Regions from separate parts of the Terrabacter sp. NPDC080008 genome, predicted to be linked through region 1. Evidence: predicted binding sites of a transcription regulator. Region 1 holds the regulator's gene; each other region holds the start of a gene.
The links. Region 1 encodes LexA, which represses DNA repair genes until DNA is damaged. Its sites were predicted from a motif close to TCGAACANNTGTTCGA; they were not measured.
Positions count from the first base shown of each region.

Region 2: a site for LexA is predicted at 2,675-2,690, ahead of recA (recombinase RecA). Genes of this name have one in related genera too.
Region 3: a site for LexA is predicted at 2,746-2,761, ahead of AB0316_RS02920 (DUF222 domain-containing protein). Genes of this name have one in related genera too.

Region 1 covers NZ_JBFBLC010000006.1:267,665-275,207, forward strand. The annotation lists gene AB0316_RS17445 (hypothetical protein) at 1-654, opposite strand, end outside; gene lexA (transcriptional repressor LexA) at 683-1,408, opposite strand; gene AB0316_RS17455 (LysM peptidoglycan-binding domain-containing protein) at 1,650-2,117, shown strand; gene AB0316_RS17460 (GAF domain-containing sensor histidine kinase) at 2,247-3,581, opposite strand; gene nrdR (transcriptional regulator NrdR) at 4,078-4,584, shown strand; gene AB0316_RS17470 (vitamin B12-dependent ribonucleotide reductase) at 4,714-7,543, shown strand, end outside.
Region 2 covers NZ_JBFBLC010000012.1:42,538-50,080, forward strand. The annotation lists gene AB0316_RS20825 (dipeptide epimerase) at 1-576, shown strand, start outside; gene AB0316_RS20830 (DUF3352 domain-containing protein) at 631-2,232, opposite strand; gene AB0316_RS20835 (DUF3046 domain-containing protein) at 2,387-2,653, shown strand; gene recA (recombinase RecA) at 2,876-3,925, shown strand; gene AB0316_RS20845 (regulatory protein RecX) at 3,928-4,752, shown strand; gene AB0316_RS20850 (YceI family protein) at 4,835-5,440, opposite strand; gene miaB (tRNA (N6-isopentenyl adenosine(37)-C2)-methylthiotransferase MiaB) at 5,637-7,205, shown strand; gene def (peptide deformylase) at 7,248-7,543, shown strand, end outside.
Region 3 covers NZ_JBFBLC010000001.1:617,361-624,903, forward strand. The annotation lists gene AB0316_RS02905 (uracil-DNA glycosylase) at 1-210, shown strand, start outside; gene AB0316_RS02910 (GNAT family N-acetyltransferase) at 237-671, shown strand; gene AB0316_RS02915 (hypothetical protein) at 693-1,037, opposite strand; gene AB0316_RS02920 (DUF222 domain-containing protein) at 1,197-2,738, opposite strand; gene AB0316_RS02925 (DUF1992 domain-containing protein) at 2,905-3,408, shown strand; gene AB0316_RS02930 (HAD-IIA family hydrolase) at 3,413-4,213, opposite strand; gene AB0316_RS02935 (VOC family protein) at 4,252-4,665, shown strand; gene AB0316_RS02940 (YciI family protein) at 4,779-5,156, shown strand; gene AB0316_RS02945 (alpha/beta hydrolase) at 5,196-6,140, shown strand; gene AB0316_RS02950 (flavodoxin/nitric oxide synthase) at 6,157-6,672, opposite strand; gene AB0316_RS02955 (class I SAM-dependent methyltransferase) at 6,808-7,428, shown strand; gene AB0316_RS02960 (YciI family protein) at 7,455-7,543, opposite strand, start outside.

The DNA.
Region 1 (7,543 bases):
CCGGCCCTGGTGACGCTCGTCGACGCGCAGGGCACTGAGTACCATGACGGCGATCACGCCGGCGACCATGGTGGCGGCCGCGATCCCGTGGCTGAGGGCGATGAAGCGGTCGCGCAGGGCGAGGAAGAGGACCAGCTCACCGAGCACGACCGCACCGCAGGCGATGCTCACCACGACCGAGCGCACGGTGCGTCGGGCGCGCGCGGCCGCCCGGCCGGGACGCTGGAGCCAGGCGACGACACCAGCCGCGAGGACGGCGACGACGAGCAGCGACCAGATGTTGTTGCGCACGGCGGCGGCGATCTCGGGTGCCGTCTGGGTGTATGCGTTGGGCCCGCACCGCCCGTCGGGCTCGGTCGGGACCAGGGCCACGACGAAGGCCATCAGGCCCGAGAAGTTGAGCAGCACGTCCTCCTCCGCCGAGTGCCCCTTGTAGGCGATGAGGTTGGCGCCGAGGGCGCAGAGGGCCCCGACGAAGATGCCGCGGGCAGGGGTGTAGTAGTACGCGCTGATGGAACCCAGCCAGCAGGAGTGCCCGGTCTCCCACCACCACTGGTAGCCGACCGACAGCAGCAGCATGAGGAGCAGCCCGATCATCGCCCCCCGCAGGTAGCGGTAGGTGAGGACGACGTCGCGCGTGCGCTCGTGGGCCATCGGGCGGCCTGGTCCGCGTCGCAGCCGCTCAGATGCGGCGCAGCACCGCGGTGACCTTGCCGAGGATCGTGGCGTGGTCGCCGTCGATGGGGGAGAAGTCGGGGTTGTGCGGCATGAGCCACACGTGGCCGTCCTTGCGCTTGAACGTCTTGACGGTCGCCTCGTTGTCGAGCATCGCAGCGACGACGTCACCGTTGTCGGCGTGCTGCTGCTGGCGCACGACGACCCAGTCACCGTCGCAGATCGCGGCCTCGACCATGGAGTCGCCGGTGACCTTGAGGAGGAAGAGCTCGCCCTCGCCGACGAGCTGGCGCGGCAGCGGGAAGACGTCCTCGACGACCTGCTCCGCGGTGATGGGCACCCCGGCGGCGATCTGCCCGAGCACCGGCACGTACGAGGCCTGCGGTCGGGCATCGCCCGAGTCGGTCTCGGTGTCGTACTGGTCGCCGCCTGGGCGGGCCGGCTCGCCGGACCCCGCGCGGTAGCCGAGGTCCTCGGCCTTTGCGTCGGGGGAGACGACCTCGAGGGCGCGCGGACGGTTCGGGTCGCGGCGCAGGTAGCCCTTGGCCACGAGGGCGTTGAGCTGGTGGGAGACGCTCGAGGGACTGGCCAGGCCCACGGCGTCGCCGATCTCTCGCATGCTCGGCGGGTAGCCACGCCGGTCGACGGAGTTGCGGATGACCTCGAGCACGCGCCGCTGGCGGACGGTCAGGCCGTCCCCGTTCTCGCGGTCGGGGAGCTCGGTCACGCCCATGGTGTTCCCTTCGTCGGCTCTCGTTCAGACCGCGGCTGACTCCCCGGATGTCGCTGTGTCGGGACCAGTGTCAGTGGTGGCTGCTGAGGTGTCTGATGTGAGCACAGACTACGAGTTTCGAACACAGTTGCCAAACATGTGTTCGATGCGTGTCTCGACTTCGTCGCCGAGGCGTGCTAGAAATCGTACAGACGTTCTATCGAACACATGTTCGCCGGATCACGAGCAAGGGGAGGTCACCATGAGCGCCGTCGTCGTCGAGGACGTTCGTCAGGCCGGTGTCGAGCGGAAGGCCCGGCGTCACGTCGAGCAGGGTGTCGGGCGGGGTGTCGAGCGGCACCTCGTGCTCGTTCCAACCGGCCGGGATGCAGTCCTCGCCCGCCGTGCCGGTGGCCGTGCGGCCGACGCGGAGCGCGTCTGCGGCGCCGCACCCACGATGCGGCTGACGCGTTTCGGCCGCCTCGTGCGCACTGTGCTCGTCGCCGGCGTCATCGCCGTTCTCGGCGTCGGTCTCGCGGGCCAGCTCGCCTCGGCCAGTGGGGATGCCCGCACGATCACCGTGCACGCGGGCCAGACCCTGTCCGGCATCGCAGTTCGCGAGCTTCCCGAGCTGTCCGTCACCGACGGCGTCGTCGAGCTGCAGGTCGCCAACGGCCTGAGCACGTCACAGATCCACGCGGGGCAGCAGCTCGTCATCCCCGCCCACTGACGGGCGCACGCCCGTCCCCCAGATCGGCCGCGTTGGCTCCACCTCTGCGGCTGGCGACTGCGGCGCTTCGACCCCGCCGTGGCCGCCCCCGGACGCCGCATCCCCTGCAGGGGGTGCGGCGTTCCTGGATCAGGCCTCGTCGATGTCGTGACCGCTGGCGTGATTGCTCTTGGGAGGGTTGTCGTGGTCGGTGTCGTTGCTGGTGTACCTGTTGGGGTCGCCGTCGTGGTCCTCGCCGGGCAGCTCGAACCACACGTTCGTGCCCTGCCCCTCGACGCCGCTGATCCCGATCAGGCCGCCGTGGGCCTCGATGATCCGCCTGACGGTTGCGAGCCCGATGCCGCTGCCCTCGACGGAGCTCTTCGCGTCCGGTGCCCGGTGGAAGAGCCCGAACACCGTCTCGCGGTCCTGTTCGGCGATCCCGATGCCGTTGTCGCGGACCTGGATGCGCCAGGACCCGCCCCGGCGTTCGGCGCTCACGTCGACGACCGGCGCGGCGTCCGGGCGGGCGTACTTGACGGCGTTCGAGACGAGGTTGAGCAGGACCGAGTACAGCTGTTGCCGGTCCACGGACACGGTCGGCAACCGGCCCGCACTCACGGTCGCCCCTGCGCTGCCCAGCGTCGGCGCGAGGTCCTCGAGCACCGAGGCGAGCACGTCGCCGAGATCCGTCGGGCTGCGCTGCAGCTGAGCGCCCACCAGTGCATACGCGAGCATCTGGTCGATCATCCCGGCCATCCGGGTGGCGGCACGGTGCGCCGTCGTCACCAGGCGCTGGGCCCACTTGTCGTCCTTGACCGAGTCCTCCTGCCCGAGCAGCTCGGTGCTGGCCATGATGGCGGTCAGGGGCGTCCGCAGGTCGTGGCTCACCTGGCCGGTGAAGACGGACAGCGCCTCGTTCGACCGGTGCAGCTCCTGCTGGGTGCGGGTCAGCGCCTCGAGCGAGCTCTCCAGGCGCCTGGTGCGCAGCCGCAGCTCAAGCACGTCCACGACCCGCTCGGCCACCGTGCCCAGCGCCTGCTCCTGCTCTGCATCGAGCTGGCGCGGATGCGAGTCGAAGACGCAGAGGCGTCCGATCGCCACTCCGTCCGGGGTCACGAGCGGCGCCGAGGCGTAGAAGCGGACGTCCCCGAGCCGTCCGGTGACGAAGGGGTTGTGGCGGAAGCGCTCGTCCAGTCGTGCATCGGGCACGACGACCCGGGCGGTGTGCTCGAGCACGGCCGCGCACATCGAGTCCTCACGGGTGCAGATCGAGGCGTCGAACCCCAGTGTGGCCACCTGGTGCTGGTGGGTCGCGCTGATGAGGTTGATCGCGGCTCGGGGCGCTCGACACACCTGTGCGGCGATCTCCACGAGCGCCTGCAGCTCCTTCTGGGGCGCGTTGCCGAGCACGTCGTAGTCCCGCAGCGCTGCCTCTCGACGCTGCCAGGAGCCGGCCGGCGGGTGCTTTGTCCGGGTCGTCACGGAAGGAAGCCTCGGACATCAGCGCTGCAGGGGCAAGCACCGGGCAGGTGCGAGCGTGCGGCGCGAGACGGCATACGTCCTCGGCTGCTCCGCAGCGATGCCCGGAGGCCGCACATGGGGGAGTGGTGGGCGCCCGGGGCCCCCAGATGTAGGGGTGGCGCGCGCCCGACACGCCGTCCGGAAAGAGAGCTCCACGGCGTTTGTGCAGGTCAGCGGCGCGACACGCGGGCACTTCGGCGATCTGCTTGCGGTGCAGGTCACAGCGCGCCTACAGTTACCCCAACATCTAGTAGTTACACAGATGTAAGACGTCCACATGTAGTCCCCAACTCGATGGGGGTTACGCACAGGTCATCCCCAACGTCGTCCCCAGGTCGTCCCCAGGCGTCACCGGTTCCACGAACTCCGGTGCAGCCCATGGACACCTGTGGGGAATCGTGCCGGATGGGTGGGCGTTCCGCGAACGTCCGAGCTGGGGAGAGGGAGGTGGCCAGGCGTGCACTGCCCGTTCTGCCGCCACACCGACTCGCGGGTCATCGACTCGCGAACGACCGACGACGGGGCCTGCATCCGTCGCCGTCGTCAGTGTCCCCAGTGCAGCCGCCGCTTCACCACGCTCGAGACCTCGAGTCTCAACGTGATCAAGCGGTCGGGTGCCTCCGAGCCGTTCAGTCGGTCCAAGGTGCTCTCCGGCGTGCGCAAGGCATGCCAGGGACGGCCCGTCAGCGAGGACGACCTGGCCCTTCTCGCCCAGAAGGTCGAGGAGGCGATCCGGTCGCAGGGCAACGCCGAGATCGAGGCGCACGAGGTCGGCATGGCCGTCCTGGAGCCGCTCCGAGAGCTCGACGAGGTCGCCTACCTCAGGTTCGCCAGCGTCTACCAGGCGTGGGAGAGCCTCGAGGACTTCGAGGGAGCCATCGCGCTCCTGCGAGCCGAGCGTGCCGCCCTGGGGGAGGAGCCCGCAGCTCCCTCGCAGGTCGACGGGCTCGGCGCCCAGCGGTAACACCCTCCACCCAGCCTCAAACCCTCGGCGCCATCGGCGCTCCAACGCCCACCGGGGCGCCCGAGCACTGTCGGTGCTCCACGCAAGACTCATTCCCAGCAGCAGATTCGGTCAGGGAGGCCGCACGACATGACGGAGATCGGTAACCGCAGCTCACGCTCGAAGGCTGGCGCCAAGGGCGTCAAGATCGAGCGCATCTACACCACGCCCGGCGTCCACCCGTACGACGAGGTGACGTGGGAGAAGCGCGACGTCGTCCAGCAGAACTGGAAGACGGGGGAGACGATCTTCGAGCAGCGCGGCGTCGAGTTCCCCGACTTCTGGTCGGTCAACGCCAGCACGATCGTGACCACGAAGTACTTCCGTGGCGCCGTGGGCACGGCCGCCCGCGAGACCTCGCTCAAGCAGCTCATCGACCGCGTCGTGCTGACCTACGTCGCCGCCGGCAAGAGCAACGGCTACTTCGCCTCGCCCGAGGACGCCGAGATCTTCGAGCACGAGCTCACCCACGCCCTGCTGCACCAGGTCTTCTCGTTCAACTCGCCCGTGTGGTTCAACGTCGGGACCAAGAGCCCGCAGCAGGTCTCCGCCTGCTTCATCCTCTCCGTCGACGACTCGATGGACTCGATCCTCAACTGGTACAAGGAGGAGGGAAAGATCTTCCAGGGCGGCTCCGGCGCCGGCCTCAACCTCTCCCGCATCCGCTCCTCCAAGGAGCTGCTCTCCTCCGGCGGCACGGCCTCGGGTCCCGTCTCCTTCATGCGCGGCGCCGACGCGTCGGCCGGCACGATCAAGTCCGGTGGTGCCACCCGTCGCGCCGCCAAGATGGTCGTGCTCGACGTCGACCACCCCGACATCGAGGAGTTCGTCGAGACCAAGGCGCGCGAGGAGGACAAGATCCGTGCGCTGCGCGACGCCGGCTTCGACATGGACCTCGGCGGCAAGGACATCGTCTCCGTCCAGTACCAGAACGCCAACAACTCGGTCCGCGTCAACGACGAGTTCATGAAGGCGGTCGAGGACGGCACGAAGTTCGGCCTGCGCTCGCGGCTCGACGGCTCCGTCATCGAGGAGGTCGACGCCCGCGACCTCTTCAGCAAGATCGCCAAGGCCGCCTGGGAGTGCGCCGACCCCGGCATCCAGTACGACGACACGATCAACGCCTGGCACACCAACCCGGAGACGGGCCGCATCACGGCCTCCAACCCGTGCTCCGAGTACATGTCGCTCGACAACTCCTCGTGCAACCTCGCCTCGCTCAACCTGCTGAAGTTCCTGCGCGACGACGACACGTTCGACGCCGTCACCTTCCAGAAGGTCGTCGAGCTCGTCATCACGGCGATGGACATCTCCATCTGCTTCGCGGACTTCCCGACGGAGCCGATCGGCGAGACCACGCGCAACTACCGCCAGCTCGGCATCGGCTACGCCAACCTCGGCGCGCTGCTCATGGCCACCGGCCACGGCTACGACTCCGAGGGTGGCCGCTCGCTCGCTGCCGCCATCACCTCGCTGCTGACGGGCGCCGCCTACAAGCGCTCCGCCGAGATGGCCGGTGTCGTCGGCGCCTACGCCGGCTACGCCCGCAACGCCGAGGCACACAAGCGCGTCATGCGCAAGCACCAGGCGGCCAACGACAACATCAAGACCCTCGACGCGATGGACTCCGACGTCCACAAGCTCGCGACGAAGGCGTGGGACGACGTCGTCAAGCTCGGTGAGAAGCACGGCTACCGCAACGCCCAGGCGTCGGTGCTGGCCCCCACCGGCACCATCGGCTTCATGATGGACTGCGACACGACCGGCATCGAGCCTGACTTCTCGCTCGTGAAGTTCAAGAAGCTCGTCGGCGGCGGCTCGATGCAGATCGTCAACCTCACGATCCCGCGGGCCCTGAAGAAGCTCGGCTACCAGCAGGAGTCGATCGAGGCCATCGTCGAGTACATCGCCGACAAGGGCCACGTCGTCGACGCGCCCGGCCTCAAGCCCGAGCACTACGAGGTCTTCGACACCGCGATGGGCCAGCGCGCCATCTCCCCGATGGGCCACGTGCGCATGATGGCCGCGACCCAGCCGTTCCTCTCCGGCGCCATCTCCAAGACGGTCAACCTGCCCGAGACGGCCACGGTCGAGGAGATCGAGGACGTCTACATGCAGGGCTGGAAGCTCGGCATCAAGGCCCTGGCGGTCTACCGCGACAACTGCAAGGTGGGCCAGCCCCTGTCCGACGGTGGCTCGACTGCCAAGGACAACAAGGCCGCCGCGGACGCTGCTGCCGCAGAGGTCAAGGTCGAGAAGGTCATCGAGTACCGCCCGGTGCGTCGCCGCCTGCCCAAGCGCCGCTCGTCCCAGACGACGTCGTTCGCCGTCGGTGGCGCCGAGGGCTACCTCACGGCCGGCACCTACGACGACCAGCAGCTCGGCGAGATCTTCCTCAAGTTCGGCAAGCAGGGCTCGACGCTCGCCGGCGTGATGGACGCCTTCTCGATCGCCGTGTCCATCGGCCTGCAGTACGGCGTGCCGCTCGAGACGTTCGTGGAGAAGTTCACGAACCTGCGCTTCGAGCCCGCCGGCCTGACCGACGACCCCGACGTCCGCATGGCGCAGTCGATCATGGACTACGTCTTCCGGCGCCTGGCTCTGGACTACCTCGACTTCGACACCCGTTCGTTCATGGGCATCCACACGGCTGCCGAGCGGGCCCGCCAGGTCGAGACCGGCTCCTACGAGGCCGTCGAGTCCGACGAGTCGGACGAGGACCTCGAGGAGGAGCTCGAGTCGCTGCAGCAGTCGGCCCCCGTGTCGAAGAAGGCTGAGCCCAAGGCCGACGAGACGTCCAAGACCGAGGTCCAGGGCGCTGCGGCCGAGGTCAAGTCGGGCGCCGGTGCCGCCTCGGTCCGTGAGGCCTCGGGTGACGTGCACAGCTCGGCCGAGCTGCTCGAGAAGTTCGGCGGCATCA
Region 2 (7,543 bases), on a different contig from region 1:
GACGTGCAGCGTGTCGCCGCGGTGCGCGAGGCCGTCGGTCCCGACGTCGCCATCCGCCTCGACGCCAACCAGGGGTGGACGCGCGAGGAGGCCGTCGCGGTGATCCGGGCCCTCGAGGTCGCCGACCTCGGCGTCGAGTTCGTCGAGCAGCCCGTCGTCGCCGAGGACGTCGAGGGACTCGCCTGGGTGCGCGAGCGCGTCGGGCTGCCGGTCATGGCCGACGAGTCGTGCTACGGGCCCTACGACCTCGAGCGCATCATCCGGCTGGGGGCCGCCGACCTGGTCAACGTCAAGCTCGCCAAGTGCGGCTCGCTGACCGTGGGACGCGACATGCTGCGCCGGGCGCACGAGGAGGGCCTGCGGACCATCGTCGGCTCGATGATGGAGAGCCACATCGGCGTCGGGGCCGCCGCGGCGCTCGTCGCTGCGGAGCCGACGACCGAGGTGAGCGACCTCGATGCCGGCTGGTGGTCGGTGGCCTCTCCGGTCGTCGGCGGAGTCTCCTACTGCCAGAACCAGATCCGCCTTCCGACGACGGGCGGCTTCGGCATCTCCGGCTTCGTCACGGCGGGCTGACCCGCGCGCACGAAGGGCCCCGCCGGAGCGGGGCCCTTCGTGGTGTTGCGTGGCTCAGTCGCCGACGAGACGGAGCGTGAACGTGCCCTCGCCGCTGCCCGTCGAGGAGGCGTTGGCGCCGAAGGCGCGCAGGGACTCGAGGAACGACTTGGCCTGGCCGTGCACCTGCCCCTTGACGAGGTCGTCGACCTTGTCGAGGTCGACGAACAGGGTGGCGTTGGAGCGGCTGACGTCGCCGACCGCGAGCTTGAAGGCGTCGGTGTCGCCGAGCTTGCCGCCCGCCTGCAGGTCGTCCGCGTAGCCGGGCGTCGTCGCCACGAACAGCTTGTCGCCGTCGGCCTTGTGGGTCAGGGTGCCACTGGGCGCGCCGGCGGTCTCGAGGAGCCGACCGACGAGCTCGTCGGCGCGCTTGGCGTCGCTCGTGAGGACCTTGGCCCCGATGGTGGGCATGTCGGACCCGAAGGTCTGGCCCGGCATGGCCAGGGTGAACGAGCGACCGAGGAGGATCTCGAGGTCGTCGGGCAGCTTCATCCCGAGCTGCTGCTCGATCTCGCCGGTGATGTCGCTCGAGCCGGTGCCGGCGGACCCGAGGCCCTGCAGCTGCTTCTCGAGAGTCGGCCAGCCGTTCTTGAGCATCTGGTCCGCGCCGGAGATGTTGATGGCCGCCAGGGTGTTCGCCGGCAGGGAGGCGAGCTCCGCGCCGTCGCCCTTGGCCGTCATCGACCCGTCGGCCCCGCGGACGGCGCCGGCCAGCTCGACGTAGTCGGCCTGGAAGCGCACGGCCACGGCGACGCGCCCCTTGGCGCCGGCCGCAGTCGTCATCGAGCCCATGCTGCCCATGTCACCGAGGGTGCCCAGCGCGGCGGTGCCGCCGAGCTTCTGGATCTCGCTCGCACCCTTGCCCATGTCGAACCAGCCCGACATGACGCCCTGCTCGCCGAGGGCCGCCATGTCCTGCGTGAAGGTGGTGTTGGTGGCCAGCGAGCCCTTGTCGACGGCCGCGAGGGTGGCGTCTCCCGCCCCCGGGGCCGTCACGATGGCGTAGCCGCCCCGCATGCGCACGTCGGCTCCGTCCTTGCTGCAGGCGAACAGGCGCGTCAGCGTGTCCTTCGCCGCGCCGTCGTCCTTGACCTGCAAGGCGATCGCGAAGTTCGGGTCCTTCTTCGTGCCGCCGGGGCGCACGGCGACCCCCACGCGGTCCCCGAGCCAGGGTGCGATGTCCTTGTCGAAGTCGAACTTGGAGACGCAGCTGTTCTTCGCGTCCTTGGCGGCGAGGTCCCACAGCTTCTTGCGGGGGTTGTCGGTGTCGAGGGTGTCCTTGACCTGCGGCAGCTTGCCGAGGAAGCGCACGGCGGCGATCTTCTGCCCGGCGGACGGGTCGATGTCGAGGCGGAAGTACGCGTAGGCGTCGCCGGGCAGGACCTCTGCCGGCTGGGACCCTCCGCCGCTCAGCTTCTGGAAGGCGAGCGCCCCGGCGCCGCCGAGGGCGAGCGCCGCGACGAGCGCGCCCACGAGCAGGGCGGGACGCCTGCGGCCACCCGGAGTCGGCGACTGGGGGTCGTCCGAGAGGGACACCTCCCCGGGCACCGTCTGCGCCGTGCCGGCGGGCACCGGATAGGTGTAGGGCTGGCTGCCCCCGGAATTGGGCTCGGTCATGCTGTGCTCCCCTGAAGAGTCGATGGGCCGCGCGCGTCGGCGCGGGACGAATGGACCATACCGGCCGCGTGGGAACCCCGTGGCCGGTTGCGTGATCTTGCGACGCCGGGAGCGAGCGTCCCGGTTCCGCCGTGGCCGGTGGCAGACTGCTGGGGTGCGGATCAGCCACTTCTGGACTTTGATGGACGACGAGTTCGGCGCGGCGTATGCCGGGTCGCTCGCCCGCGACCACGTGCTGGGTGCGCTGGGCAACCGCACGGTGGTGCAGGCGCTCGCCGACGGCGAGCCGCCGCGGGAGGTGTGGGAGGCGATCTGCGTCGACATGGACGTGCCGCCGGAGCGACGCCTCGGCCGCGACACCCGGGTGGCGCGCGGTGCGCAGGGCGGGCAGGCGGGGCAGGGCGGCCGGTCGAGCCGCTGACCGGCGTGTCGGGTGCGCATTTCGAACACGTGTTCGGTAGTGTGTTGTCCACAGGTCCTGCGCCACCACCCGCATCGTCCACAGGCCGTCTCGTGGTCCACCCGATGTCGGCGCCGGCACCTAACGTCTGACCCGACAGCGAATCTCATTCGATCTCATTCGAAGCCGTCGCCCGGGTCGAAGGTAGACGACCGCAGCGCAGACGGCAGTTAGGTGACCGACATGGCATCGGTGCAGGAGAAGGACAAGGACAAGGCCCTCGCCTCGGTGATGGGCCAGATCGAGAAGAGCTACGGCAAGGGTGCGGTGATGCGCCTCGGCGACGACGTCCGGCCGCCCATCGAGGTCATCCCGACCGGCTCGATCTCGCTCGACGTCGCGCTCGGCATCGGCGGACTGCCGCGCGGCCGCGTCATCGAGGTCTACGGCCCGGAGTCCTCGGGCAAGACGACGGTCGCGCTCCACGCGGTGGCCAACGCGCAGCGGGCCGGCGGCATCGCCGCCTTCATCGACGCCGAGCACGCGCTCGACCCCGACTACGCCAAGAAGCTCGGCGTCGACACCGACGCCCTGCTCGTGTCCCAACCCGACACCGGTGAGCAGGCCCTCGAGATCGCCGACATGCTCATCCGCTCGGGCGCCATCGACATCATCGTCATCGACTCGGTCGCGGCCCTGGTGCCCCGCGCCGAGATCGAGGGCGAGATGGGCGACAGCCACGTCGGTCTGCAGGCCCGCCTGATGAGCCAGGCGCTGCGCAAGTTGACCGGTGCCCTCAACAACACCGGCACGACGGCGATCTTCATCAACCAGCTCCGCGAGAAGATCGGCGTGATGTTCGGCTCGCCCGAGACCACCACCGGTGGCAAGGCGCTGAAGTTCTACGCCTCGGTGCGCCTCGACGTGCGCCGCATCGAGACCCTCAAGGACGGCACCGAGCCGGTCGGCAACCGCACCCGCGTCAAGGTCGTCAAGAACAAGGTGTCCCCGCCGTTCAAGCAGGCCGAGTTCGACATCCTCTACGGCCAGGGCATCTCCCGCGAGGGCGGCCTGATCGACATGGGTGTCGAGCACGGCTTCGTCCGCAAGGCCGGCGCTTGGTACACCTACGAGGGCGACCAGCTCGGTCAGGGCAAGGAGAACGCCCGCAACTTCCTCAAGGACAACCCCGACCTCGCCGACGAGATCGAGAAGAAGGTCAAGGAGAAGCTGGGGGTCGGTCCCCGTGTCGACCAGCCCGCCCAGGTCGCGGACGTGCCCGTCGACTTCTGATCATGGGCTCCTCCGACCAGGAGACCTCGCAGGACCGTCTGGCCCGCGCTGCGGCCGCCCTCGCTGACGCCGAGGTCGTGGCCCGGGCGCGGGCCAGCGGTCTGCCACCCGCGACTGGCACGGCGTTGGGCGCAGCGCAGCGCCCGGCTGCCGGGCGCCGGGCTGCTGGTCGCGCGCGTTCACGCCCGTCACCGGCGAAGGCCCCCGGCACCGGTTGGGGGTCGCAGGACCCGGGGGAGCGGCCGGACTGGGCGCCGCCGCCCGAGGAGTCCGACCTCCCCACGCCCGGGGCTGACGCTGTGCGCGAAGATGGCGCCGCGCCCGAGCCTGACGAATTGTCCGACGGGGAGGCCGAGTCGGTCGCCAGGGCCATCGTGCTGCGCCAGCTCAGCATGGCGCCTCGGAGCCGGTCACAGCTCGAGAAGAAGCTGCGGCAGCGCGGGTGTGACGACGATGTGGCCGCCAAGGTGCTCGACCGCTTCACCGAGGTCGGTCTCGTCGACGACGAGGCGTACGCCCAGATGCTGGTGCGGTCCAAGCAGTCCGGCAATGGATTGGCACGCAAGGCACTCGCCCACGAGCTGCGCAAGCAGGGCATCGACCAGGAGATCGCCGACGAGGCACTCGGCCAGGTCGGTGCCGGCGACGAGCGGGCCCGGGCCGAGCTGCTCGTGGAGAAGAAGCTGCGCACCATGCGAGGCCTGGATCCGGCGGTGCAGGCTCGACGGCTCGCCGGGATGCTCGCGCGCAAGGGCTACTCCGGCGAGGTGGCCTGGCCCGTCATCCGGGACGCCCTCGACGGCCTCCCCGAGCATCGGCGCGACTGACGCCGAGCCCCGGCGGGGGACGACGAAGGGGTGAGGACCTCTCGGTCCTCACCCCTTCGGGTGGAGCTGGTGTCGCCGTGACTCAGACGGCGGCAGGCACGTTGGCGATGGCCGAGACGTCGAACTCGAGCTTGACCTTCTCGCTGACCAGCACGCCGCCGGTCTCGAGGGCCGCGTTGAAGGACAGGTTCCACTCGGTGCGGTCGATGGTGACCTCGCCCTCGAAGCCCACGCGGGTGTTGCCGAACGGGTCCTTGGCCGAGCCGGTCTCCTCGAAGGGGATGGTGACGGACTTGGTGACGCCGTTGATCGTCAGGTCGCCGGTGATGGCCCACTCGGAGCCGTCGCGCTCGACGTCGGTCGAGACGAAGGTGATCTGCGGGTAGTTGGCGATGTCGAAGAAGTCCGGCGTCTTGAGGTGGCCGTCGCGCTGCTCGTTGCCCGTGGTGACGCTGGCGGCCTGGATGGTCACGGTCACGGACGAGGCGGCGGGGTTGACGGTGTCGACGTGTGCCGAGCCCTCGAACTCCTCGAAGTTGCCGCGGACCTTGGTCACCATCGCGTGACGGGCCGAGAAGCCGATGCGCGTGTGGCTCGGGTCGATCGTGTAGTCGCCGGAGATGTTCTCGACGGCGACCGAGGGGGTCTCGGTGACGGTCTCGTCCTTGGTGCGGTTGAACAGGCCCATGATGTGTCCTTGTCAGTAGTCATTGAACTTTCAACAACTATGATGATGCTGAGTTGTTGAACTGTCAAGCACTGCAACGGGGCGGTGCGCCTTGCTATTCCCGCTGACCCAAGACGGTGCGTCAGACGGCGGCCCGAGGCGTACGGAGCCGTGTCGTCAGGAGGTGCACACGGCGGGTCGTACCCTTGTCGGTGCCATGACTTCGCAGAACACGACCTCCGCAGCCGTCGACCCCGCCCCCGCACCCGTGCGGAGCAGGACGTATGACGTGCGCACCCACGGGTGCCAGATGAACGTCCACGACAGCGAGCGGCTCTCCGGCCTGCTCGAGACCGCGGGCTACGTCGACGTTGCCAGCCTGCCGGAGGCGGAGCGGCCCGAGGTGGCCGATGTCGTCGTCTTCAACACCTGTGCGGTTCGCGAGAACGCCGACAACAAGCTCTACGGCAACCTGGGCCAGCTGCGCCCGGCCAAGCAGAAGAATCCCGACATGCAGATCGCCGTCGGCGGCTGCATGGCCCAGAAGGACCGCGGCACCATCGTCCAGCGCGCCCCGTGGGTCGATGTCGTCTTCGGCACGCACAACATCGGCTCCCTGCCGGCGCTGCTCGACCGGGCGGCCCACAACAAGAAGGCCGAGGTCGAGATCCTCGAGAGCCTCGAGGTCTTCCCCTCGACGCTGCCGACCCGCCGCGACTCCGCCTACAGCGCGTGGGTCTCGATCTCGGTCGGCTGCAACAACACGTGCACCTTCTGCATCGTCCCCAGCCTGCGCGGCAAGGAGCAGGACCGCCGGCCGGGGGAGATCCTCGCCGAGATCGAGGCCCTCGTGGCGCAGGGCGTCGTCGAGGTGACGCTGCTCGGCCAGAATGTCAACACCTACGGCGTCGAGTTCGGTGACCGGCTCGCCTTCGGCAAGCTCCTCCGGGCCTGTGGCGAGATCGAGGGGCTCGAGCGGGTTCGCTTCACCAGCCCGCACCCGGCCGCGTTCACCGACGACGTCATCCTCGCCATGGCGGAGACGCCCAACGTCATGCCGAGCCTGCACATGCCGCTGCAGTCCGGTTCGGACAAGGTGCTCAAGGACATGCGCCGCTCCTACCGCAGCACGAAGTTCCTCGGGATCATCGAGAACGTCCGCCGCCACATCCCCGACGCCGCGATCACCACGGACATCATCGTCGGCTTCCCGGGCGAGACGGAGGAGGACTTCCAGGGCACGCTCGACGTCGTGCGCGAGTCGCGCTTCTCCAGCGCCTTCACCTTCCAGTACTCCATCCGCCCCGGCACCCCAGCCGCCACCATGGACCGCCAGGTGCCCAAGGAGGTCGTGCAGGAGCGGTTCGAGCGGCTCATCGCCCTCCAGGAGGAGCTCAGCTGGGCCGGCAACCGTGCCCTCGAGGGCCGTGAGGTCGAGGTGCTCGTCGCCCCCTCCGAGGGCCGCAAGGACCAGGAGACCAAGCGGCTCTCCGGCCGGGCCCGCGACAACCGCCTGGTGCACTTCGCCGTCCCCGACGGCGCCGAGGTGCCCCGCCCGGGCGACATGGTCACCGTCGAGGTCACCTACGGTGCGCCGCACCACCTCGTCGCCGACTCGGGGGTTCAGGGCGGCACGTATGCCGTCCGGCGCACTCGCGGGGGAGACGCCTGGGAGGCCCTGCAGGACGCCCCGCAGGGCACCGGCAAGCCGGCCGTCAGCCTCGGGATGCCCTCCATCGGCAGGCCCGCCGTCGCGCCCGCGGCGCAGGGGTGCTCGATCGCCTGAGCCGATTCGGGAGGGTGCCCTCGCTCATGCTTGACTTGGCGCATGAGCGTGCGTCCCATCGTCATCACCGGTGAGCCCGTCCTGCACCGCGCGGCGGCCCTCGTCACGCAGTTCGACGACGAGCTGCGCACGCTCGTCGAGGACATGTACGAGACCAACGTCGCCGCCAACGGCGTGGGCCTGGCGGCTCCGCAGGTCGGCGTCGGGCTGCGCGTCTTCGTCTGGAAGATGGCCAACGACGACGGCGTCCCGGAGCAGGGCCACGTCATCAACCCGACCGTCACGACCCCGCGGATCCCGCAGGAGCGACCGAACCCCGACGAGGACACCGAGGGCTG
Region 3 (7,543 bases), on a different contig from region 1:
GGCTGGGACGCCGCGCTCGGCGCCGCGCGCCGACGTGGGTGGCTGGTGCCGCGGCCCAAGCCGCGCTTCGGTCACGGAGCCGAGGCCGTGCTGCGGACGGCGGCCGGCCGACCGGTGCGGCTCGTCGGTAGCTACCACGTGAGCCAGCAGAACACGTTCACCGGCAAGCTCACCGAGGCGATGCTCGACGAGGTCATCGCCCGGCTGTGACTCCCGTCGTGGCAGGCTCCTGCGCCATGACGAACACCTCGGAGTACCGGTCGATCGTCGGCGAGGCCGACGCGACCCTCGACCAGCGACTGTCCGACGAGCTGGATGCGGTCAACGCCGCTGCCACCGCCGGCACCCCTGCGGCACGCGAGCTGACCGTCCGGATCCTCGACGACTCTGGCGAGCTGGCAGCGGGCGTCAGCGGCTGGACGTGGGGTGTGGCCGCCGGCATCGGGATGACCTGGGTGCGGGCCGATGCTCGAGGCCGGGGCCTCGGCGAGCGGCTGCTCGCTGACTTCGAGGCCGAGGCCCGCTCGCGGGGCTGCACGCACGTGTTCGTCACCTCGTTCACCTTCCAGGCGCCGGGCTTCTACGAGAAGCAGGGCTACCGCAAGATCTTCCGCTGGGAGGGTGTGCCGACTCCCGACGCCGCGGACGTGCACCTCCGCAAGGAGCTGTAGCGACCGACGGCCCGGGTCGGCTCAGTACCCCAACAGGCTCAAGGGGCTCACGCCCACGACGAGGAGCAGGGTGCTGGCGGCGACCACGCCGCCGACGGCAGCCGCCAGCAGGGCGCTGGCCCAGGCAGGCCAGCGTCGGTCCGTGCTGCGCAGCAGCAGCCTCAGCATCGCAGCCGTGCCTGCGACGTCGACGAGGCAGCCGACGACCAGCGCCCTAGCGTATCGGCCGGGTTCGGGGGCAGCCACGGAGCCGGGATCCATGACCTGGAACGTGCCGTAGAGCATGGCGTGCATCAGGAGCGCGGCCCAGGCCAGAGCGCCAAGTCCGACGAGCGTGAGCAGGACGAAGCCCGTCGCCCACCACACCGGTGCCGTCCGCCGGTGACTGAGTCCCGCACCTTCGGCCCCCGATTCGGAGATCCCTGTCCCTTCCACGGTGCCCACCATGCCGTCTTGCCGAACCAGCAAGGGTTGGAGTGTGCAATTCGGTGGCGGTTGCGGCCGTTTCTGCTCGGCCGGGCGGCCTCAAGCGGGAGTGAAGTCGACGAGGTGCAGGTGCAGCGGACCGCCGGGCGGAGCAGGGTAGCGGCGGCCGAGGCGCGAGGGTGGCCGCGGTCTGCCGTGCGTGACGGCCGTTCCGGTGTTGGTGTCGGTGTCGGCGATGACGGTGAGCTCAGGCTGGGCCGGCCGTCGCGGGGGTTGGGGTGGGCCGATGAGCAGGCCGGTGCGGGTCTCGAAGATCAGGCCGTCGGGTTGGGTGGGGTCGCCGGTGATCGTGAACTCGCCGCGGTGGTGCCCGTCGTGGTGAAACGGGCACAGTCCCAGCAGGTTGGTCAGGTCCGTGGGGCCGCCGTCGCGCCAGTGCACCAGGTGGTGGATCTCGAGGTTTCGGGTGGCCCCGCAGCCGGGGAAGCGGCAGCCGCGGTCGCGGTCGAGCACCAGAACGCGGGTACGGTGCGGCACGACGCGTTGGGCACGGCCGACGTTGACCGGGTGGCCCTCGCTTTCCCAGACCGGGGTGAGAGTGCCGTCGCAGGTCAGGCCGTTGACGATGTGCTGGGGGAGGCGGGGACGCCCGGTGAGCCAGCCGCCGTCGGTGTCCAGGTGCACCTGCACCCGGTAGCGGCTCCGCCGCGCACCTCCGGTCGCCGGGCTTCCGCTGCTTCCGCGGTTGCCGGTCGTGCTGCTGTCGGTGGTGCTGCTGCCGGTCGTTCCGGCGGCGTCCAGAGAACGGGCGGCTACCAGTGCCAAGGCGTCGGCCCAGGTGACGCGGGGCGGGCCACCGTCGGCGGGGCACCGGCGTGGGTCGAGGACGTCGCCGTTGAGGGACTGCCGGTCGGGCGCAGTCCCGGGCGGGGTGACGGCGTGGAAGAGGTGGTCCTTGGCCTCGACGAGCGCGGCCTCGATGAGGGCACCGACCTCGGCGGGGGCGTCGTAGCGCAGCCGGAACCGACCGTCGGCGTCGTAGCCCATGGACAGGTGCGCCGGCTCCACCGGCTCCTGCGCAGAGTTGCTGGACTTCGTGTTCGTCGCTTCGGTGTCGTCTGCCCCAGTGCCCTCCGGCTCGAAGTGCCCGGGTTCGGCGTCGTCCGGTTCCGCCTTGCCCGGCTCGCGGTCCTCGGGTGACTCGGGGACCAGCTCTCCCGCCGCGTTGAGGGTCGGGTCGGGGAGGGTGAAGTCGTAGCGGGTGACGGTGCGCTGCAGCTGGGTCACGGTCGCCTGCTGTGCGAACTCGGCCACCGTTGCGTCGAACTCGGCCGGCGTGTGCCGAGCGACGACTGCCGCCTGGTCGAGACTGATGCGCCCGTCGCGCAGCGCCGCCGTGGTCTCCGGCAGCTCACCGGCGCGACGCGCCACCAGCAGCACTGCTGCCGCCTGGCCGCGGGACAGTCCCGCGCGGAGCATCAGCCAGTGTTCCGGAGACCGTAGACCCGCGGCCTGCCAGGAGCCCTCGGCCAGGACCGTGGCGACGAAGTCGACGAGTCGAGCGTGCGCGTCGTGCAGATCGGCGGCCAGGGACGCGACGTGGTCCCAGTCCTCCTCGATCCGCTCTGCGCTCTGGCTCATGGGCCAATCGTACATCAGTTCGAATGATGGATCGAGGGTTTCTCGCACCAGTTCAATTGCGCTGCAAGCAAACTCGCCATCTCCGAGCCGCGCCGATGGCTGTGTCGGGTGTGCCTCCCGTGACGCCTATCGCCGCTTCGAGGGCAGTGTCGGTTAGCGTGGATGCATGGCCGGTCAGCCGTACTGGGAGAGCCCCGTGGAGAAGCAGATCCGCGAGGCGCAAGAGCGTGGCGACTTCGACAACCTGCCCGGCGCCGGCAAGCCGCTCGACCTCAGCGACTCCGGTGACCCCGACTGGTGGGTCAAGCGGTTCGCGGCCCGCGAGAACCTCGACCTCGGCGGTGCGCTCCCGGGTCCGCTCGCGCTGCGCAAGGAGGCCGCCGGCTACCCCGAGTCCCTCGTCGACGTGCGCACCGAGGCCCAGGTGCGCGAGATCATCGAGGACTACAACACGCGCGTCCTCGCCGACCGGATGCGGCCGGCCGTGGGCAACCTGCCGCCCCTCATCGCCAAGACGCTCGACGTCGACGAGATGGTCGAGCGGTGGCGGCCGTTGCGCGCCGAGCTCGAGGAGCAGCAGCGCCGAGCCCGGGAGGAGCGGGCCGCCGCCCGCGCCGCCGAGCTCGCTGCCCGGCCGTCGTGGTGGCAGCGCCTGCTCGGCCGCGGGTGAGCGCTCAGGTCGTCTCCGCATACGGCGTCAGGTCGGCGATCGAGTCGACGATGCGGCTCGGCCGGTAGGGGAAGTGCTCGACCTGCTCTCGGCTCGTCGAGCCGGTGAGGACGAGCACGGTGCGTAGGCCCGCCTCGAGACCGCTGATGATGTCGGTGTCCATGCGGTCGCCGACCATGACGGTGGTCTCCGAGTGCGCGTCGAGCCGGTTGAGGGCGCTGCGCATCATGAGCGGGTTGGGCTTGCCGATGTAGTAGGGCTGCCGACCGGTCGCCGTCGAGATGAGCGCCGCGACCGAACCGGTGGCGGGCAGCGTGCCGTAGGGGCTCGGTCCGCTCGGGTCGGGGTTGGTGGCGATGAAGCGGGCGCCCTTCTCGATGAGGCGGATCGCGCGCGTGATCGCCTCGAAGGAGTAGGTGCGCGTCTCGCCGAGCACGACGTAGTCCGGGTCGCGGTCGGTCATGACGTAGCCGACGTCGTGCATCGCCGTCGTCAGCCCCGACTCTCCGACGACGTATGCCGTCCCGCCGGGACGCTGCTCGGCGAGGAACTGCGCCGTGGCCAGGGCGGAGGTCCAGATCGACTGCTCGGGCACGTCGATCCCGCTCATGAGCAACCGCGCCCGCAGGTCGCGGGGCGTGAAGATCGAGTTGTTCGTCAGCACGAGGAAGGGCCGGCCGGACTCCTTGAGCGCCTTGACGAACTCGGCGGCCCCCGGGATCGCGTCCTCCTCGTGGACGAGGACACCGTCCATGTCGGTGAGCCAGGTCTCGACGTGTCGGTGATCGGGCCGGTGATCGGTCATGGGCCCATTGTGTCGGGTGGCGGCGCTACCGTCGCTGGATGGGACACGGGATGACATCAGGCACGTCACGGGGGCTCGTCCAGGTCGCCCAGCACGCCGACGACCTCGGCCGGGCGACCGACTTCTACCGCGACCTGCTCGGCGCCGAGCCGCTCGCCACCTACGACCCGCCGGGGCTCGTCTTCTTCGACGTGGGCGGGGTGCGGCTCCTGCTCGACCAGGGCGCACCGAGCGCGCTGCACTACCTGCGCGTCGACGATCTGCCCAGCACGGTGGAGCGGCTGCAGGCGGCCGGTGTCGAGGTCCGCGCCGACCCGCACGTGATCTTCGGCCACGACGACGACACGCTCGGGCCGGCCGGCACCGACGAGTGGATGGCGTTCGTCGTCGACTCCGAGGGCAACCTCGTGGGTCTCGTCGAGCAGCGTCCGCGCGGCGGCCCGCTCAGCTGACGCGGACTGTCGAAGCGGAGCCTGCCTGTTCGTGGAGTCAGTGAGGCCGCACACCCGGTGCGACCCGACACCGAGATGAGACGGCCGGCCGATGCCGGCCCGAGGAGGGCACCATGACGACCTACCTGATCAGCCTGTTCTCACCCGACGGCCCGCCGCCCGAGGAGGTCGACCTGCGCCAGGTCATGGCCGACCTCGAGGTCGTGAACGCCGAGATCCGCGCCGCGGGCGGCTGGGTCTTCGCCGGGGGCCTGGGTGAGCAGGCCGCAGCGACGACGATCCGCAGGCGCCGCGGCGGCGACGCGGTCGTCACCGACGGGCCCTTCGTCGAGGCGAAGGAGCACCTCGGCGGCCTGTCGATCGTGCGGTCCGACGACTACGACGTCGTGCTCGGCTGGGCCGAGCGGATCGCCGGGGCCACCGGGCTGCCCGTGGAGGTGCGCCCCTTCCAGGGGGAGGACGAGCCGGGCCAGGCACCCACCGACCGGTGACGCCCGGCGGCCGCAACTGACCGGCGGTAACCTGCGGTCATGAGCACCTCGCTGTCCCCGGCGCCCCCGGACCTCGCCTCCTCGTGGGGCGGAACCAGCCACACGATCGACCTCGACGGGCCGGTGCACTGGGTCGACTTCGGCGGCCCCGCCGGCACGCCGGGGCCCGAGACCGCAGGGCCGCCGGTCGTGCTGATCCACGGACTCGGCGGCTCCTGGCTCAACTGGGTCGGCATCGCGCCGGCCCTCGCCGAACGCCACCGGGTCGTCGCGATCGACCTCCCCGGTTTCGGGCTCACCCCCGCACACGGGCGCGACACGAGCGTCAACCACAACGCCGCGGTGCTCAGCCGCTTCGTCCACGAGGTGCTCGGCGAGCCCGTCGTGCTCGTCGGCAACTCGATGGGCGGCATGATCAGCCTGCTGCTGACCGACCGTCGCCCCGAGCAGGTGGTCGGCCTCGCGCTCGTCGACCCGGCGCTGCCCAACCCGGGCGCCCGGCCCGACCCCCAGGTCGCCGCGACGTTCGCCATGTATGCCGTCCCGCGGGTCGGGGAGCTCGTGCTCACGCGCTACAACAGCCGGTTCACCGACCGGCAGCGCGTGCACGGCACGCTGGCGCTGTGCTTCGCGGACACGACCCGGGCCGATCCGGCCGTCACCGAGGCCAACGTCGAGCTCGCGGCCTGGCGGCGCTCCCTCCCCAGCCCCGAGGCGGAGTTCCTGGGCGCCGCCCGGTCGCTCCTCCGCGTGCTGCGCGGACGGCGGGACTACGACCGGATCATCCGCGAGGTCGACCGGCCCGTCCTGCTCCTCCACGGCACGAAGGACCGGCTCGTGCCGATCTCGGCCGCGCGGCGGGCAGCGCGGCTCAACCCGGCCTGGCAGACGGCATACCTCGACGGCGTCGGGCACACGCCCCAGCTCGAGGTCCCCGACGAGGTGCTCGGGCACCTCAGGCCCTGGCTCGAGACGCTGACCTGAGCGGGCGCCCGCGGGGTCAGGAGACGCCGTGGGCGACGCGCCCGGCGAGCGTCGCGCCCCACGACCGGGCGCGTTCCAGCTCGCCGTCGACGACAGGACCGGCGGTGTCCTTCACCCAGAAGGTCTCGCCGCGCTCGGCCCGGTCGAAGCCGCGGTGCCGCAACGCCTTGGCGGCGGCGGCCGCCGCGGAGCCGGGCATCATCCGCACGTGGATGCGGGTGTCGAAGGTGACGACCGGCAGCCCCTTGCGGGGCGTGACCGCCTCGATCCACTCCCGGACGCCCTCGCGGGCCGGCGTCGCGCCCTTGGTCTGCGCGTCCTCCCGCGTGCCCGGTCGGGTCATCCCGAACACGTGCGTCGGGCCCCCGACGAGGAGCAGGCCGACGTCGTCGCCGATCGTGGTCGGCGCGTCGTCGACGTGCACCAGGCTGACGGATGCGGGCGCTCTGCCCTCGCGCACGCCCTCCGCGATGGCCTCCGCCACGTGGCGGGTGTTGCCGAACAGTGACTCGTGGACGATGAGGACGTTCATTGCTCTGCCTTTCCGCCATCCACGCTACGCACCGCGCCGGCGCCCGGTCCCGGATCGGTGACGAACGAGAGCGACACCACCACAATGGGACCGGGACCGCCGCAGGGCGTCTCCCGGGACGGCGAGGAGGGGCGCATGAAGGCGAGCGACTGGGACGAGCGGTATGCCGCCCGCGACCTCGTGTGGTCGGCCGAGCCCAACCGCTTCGTGGCCGAGATCGTCGCGCCGATGACCCCCGGCCACGCGCTCGACGTCGCGGCCGGCGAGGGCCGCAACGCGATCTGGATGGTCGAGCAGGGGTGGACCGTCGTGGCGGCCGACTACTCGACCGTGGCGGTCGACCGGATGCGGTCCCTGGCCGCCGACCGCCTCGGCGACCGCATCGGGCAGCTGACCCCCCTCGTCGCGGACGCGACGCAGCCCGCGCCCGGCGGCCCGGCGGCATACGACCTCGCCCTGCTCTGCTACCTGCAGCTGCCGGCCGACGAGTGGGCGCACGCGCTGCGCGAGGCGGTGGAGGCGACGCGGCCCGGTGGCCACGTCGTCGTGGTCGGACATGCGGGGCGCAACCTCGCCGAGGGCTGGGGCGGGCCCGGCGACCGGAGCGTGCTCTACGACCCGGACGAGGTGCTCGAGCGGGCCGAGGGGCTGCCCGTCACGGTCGAGACGTCAGGGATCCGCGAGCGTCCGGTCGAGACCGACGAGGGCGAGCGGGTCGCCCTGGACACCGTCGTCGTGCTGCGGCGCGAGGGCTGACTCCGTCGGGCTGGTCGGCCGGCCTGCTAGCCGGCGGCCGGCGACGAGCCCAGCTGCCCGGGGCCACGGAAGCGGTGCACCTCCTGGGGCCAGTCGAGGGCGGTCGCGAGCCGGC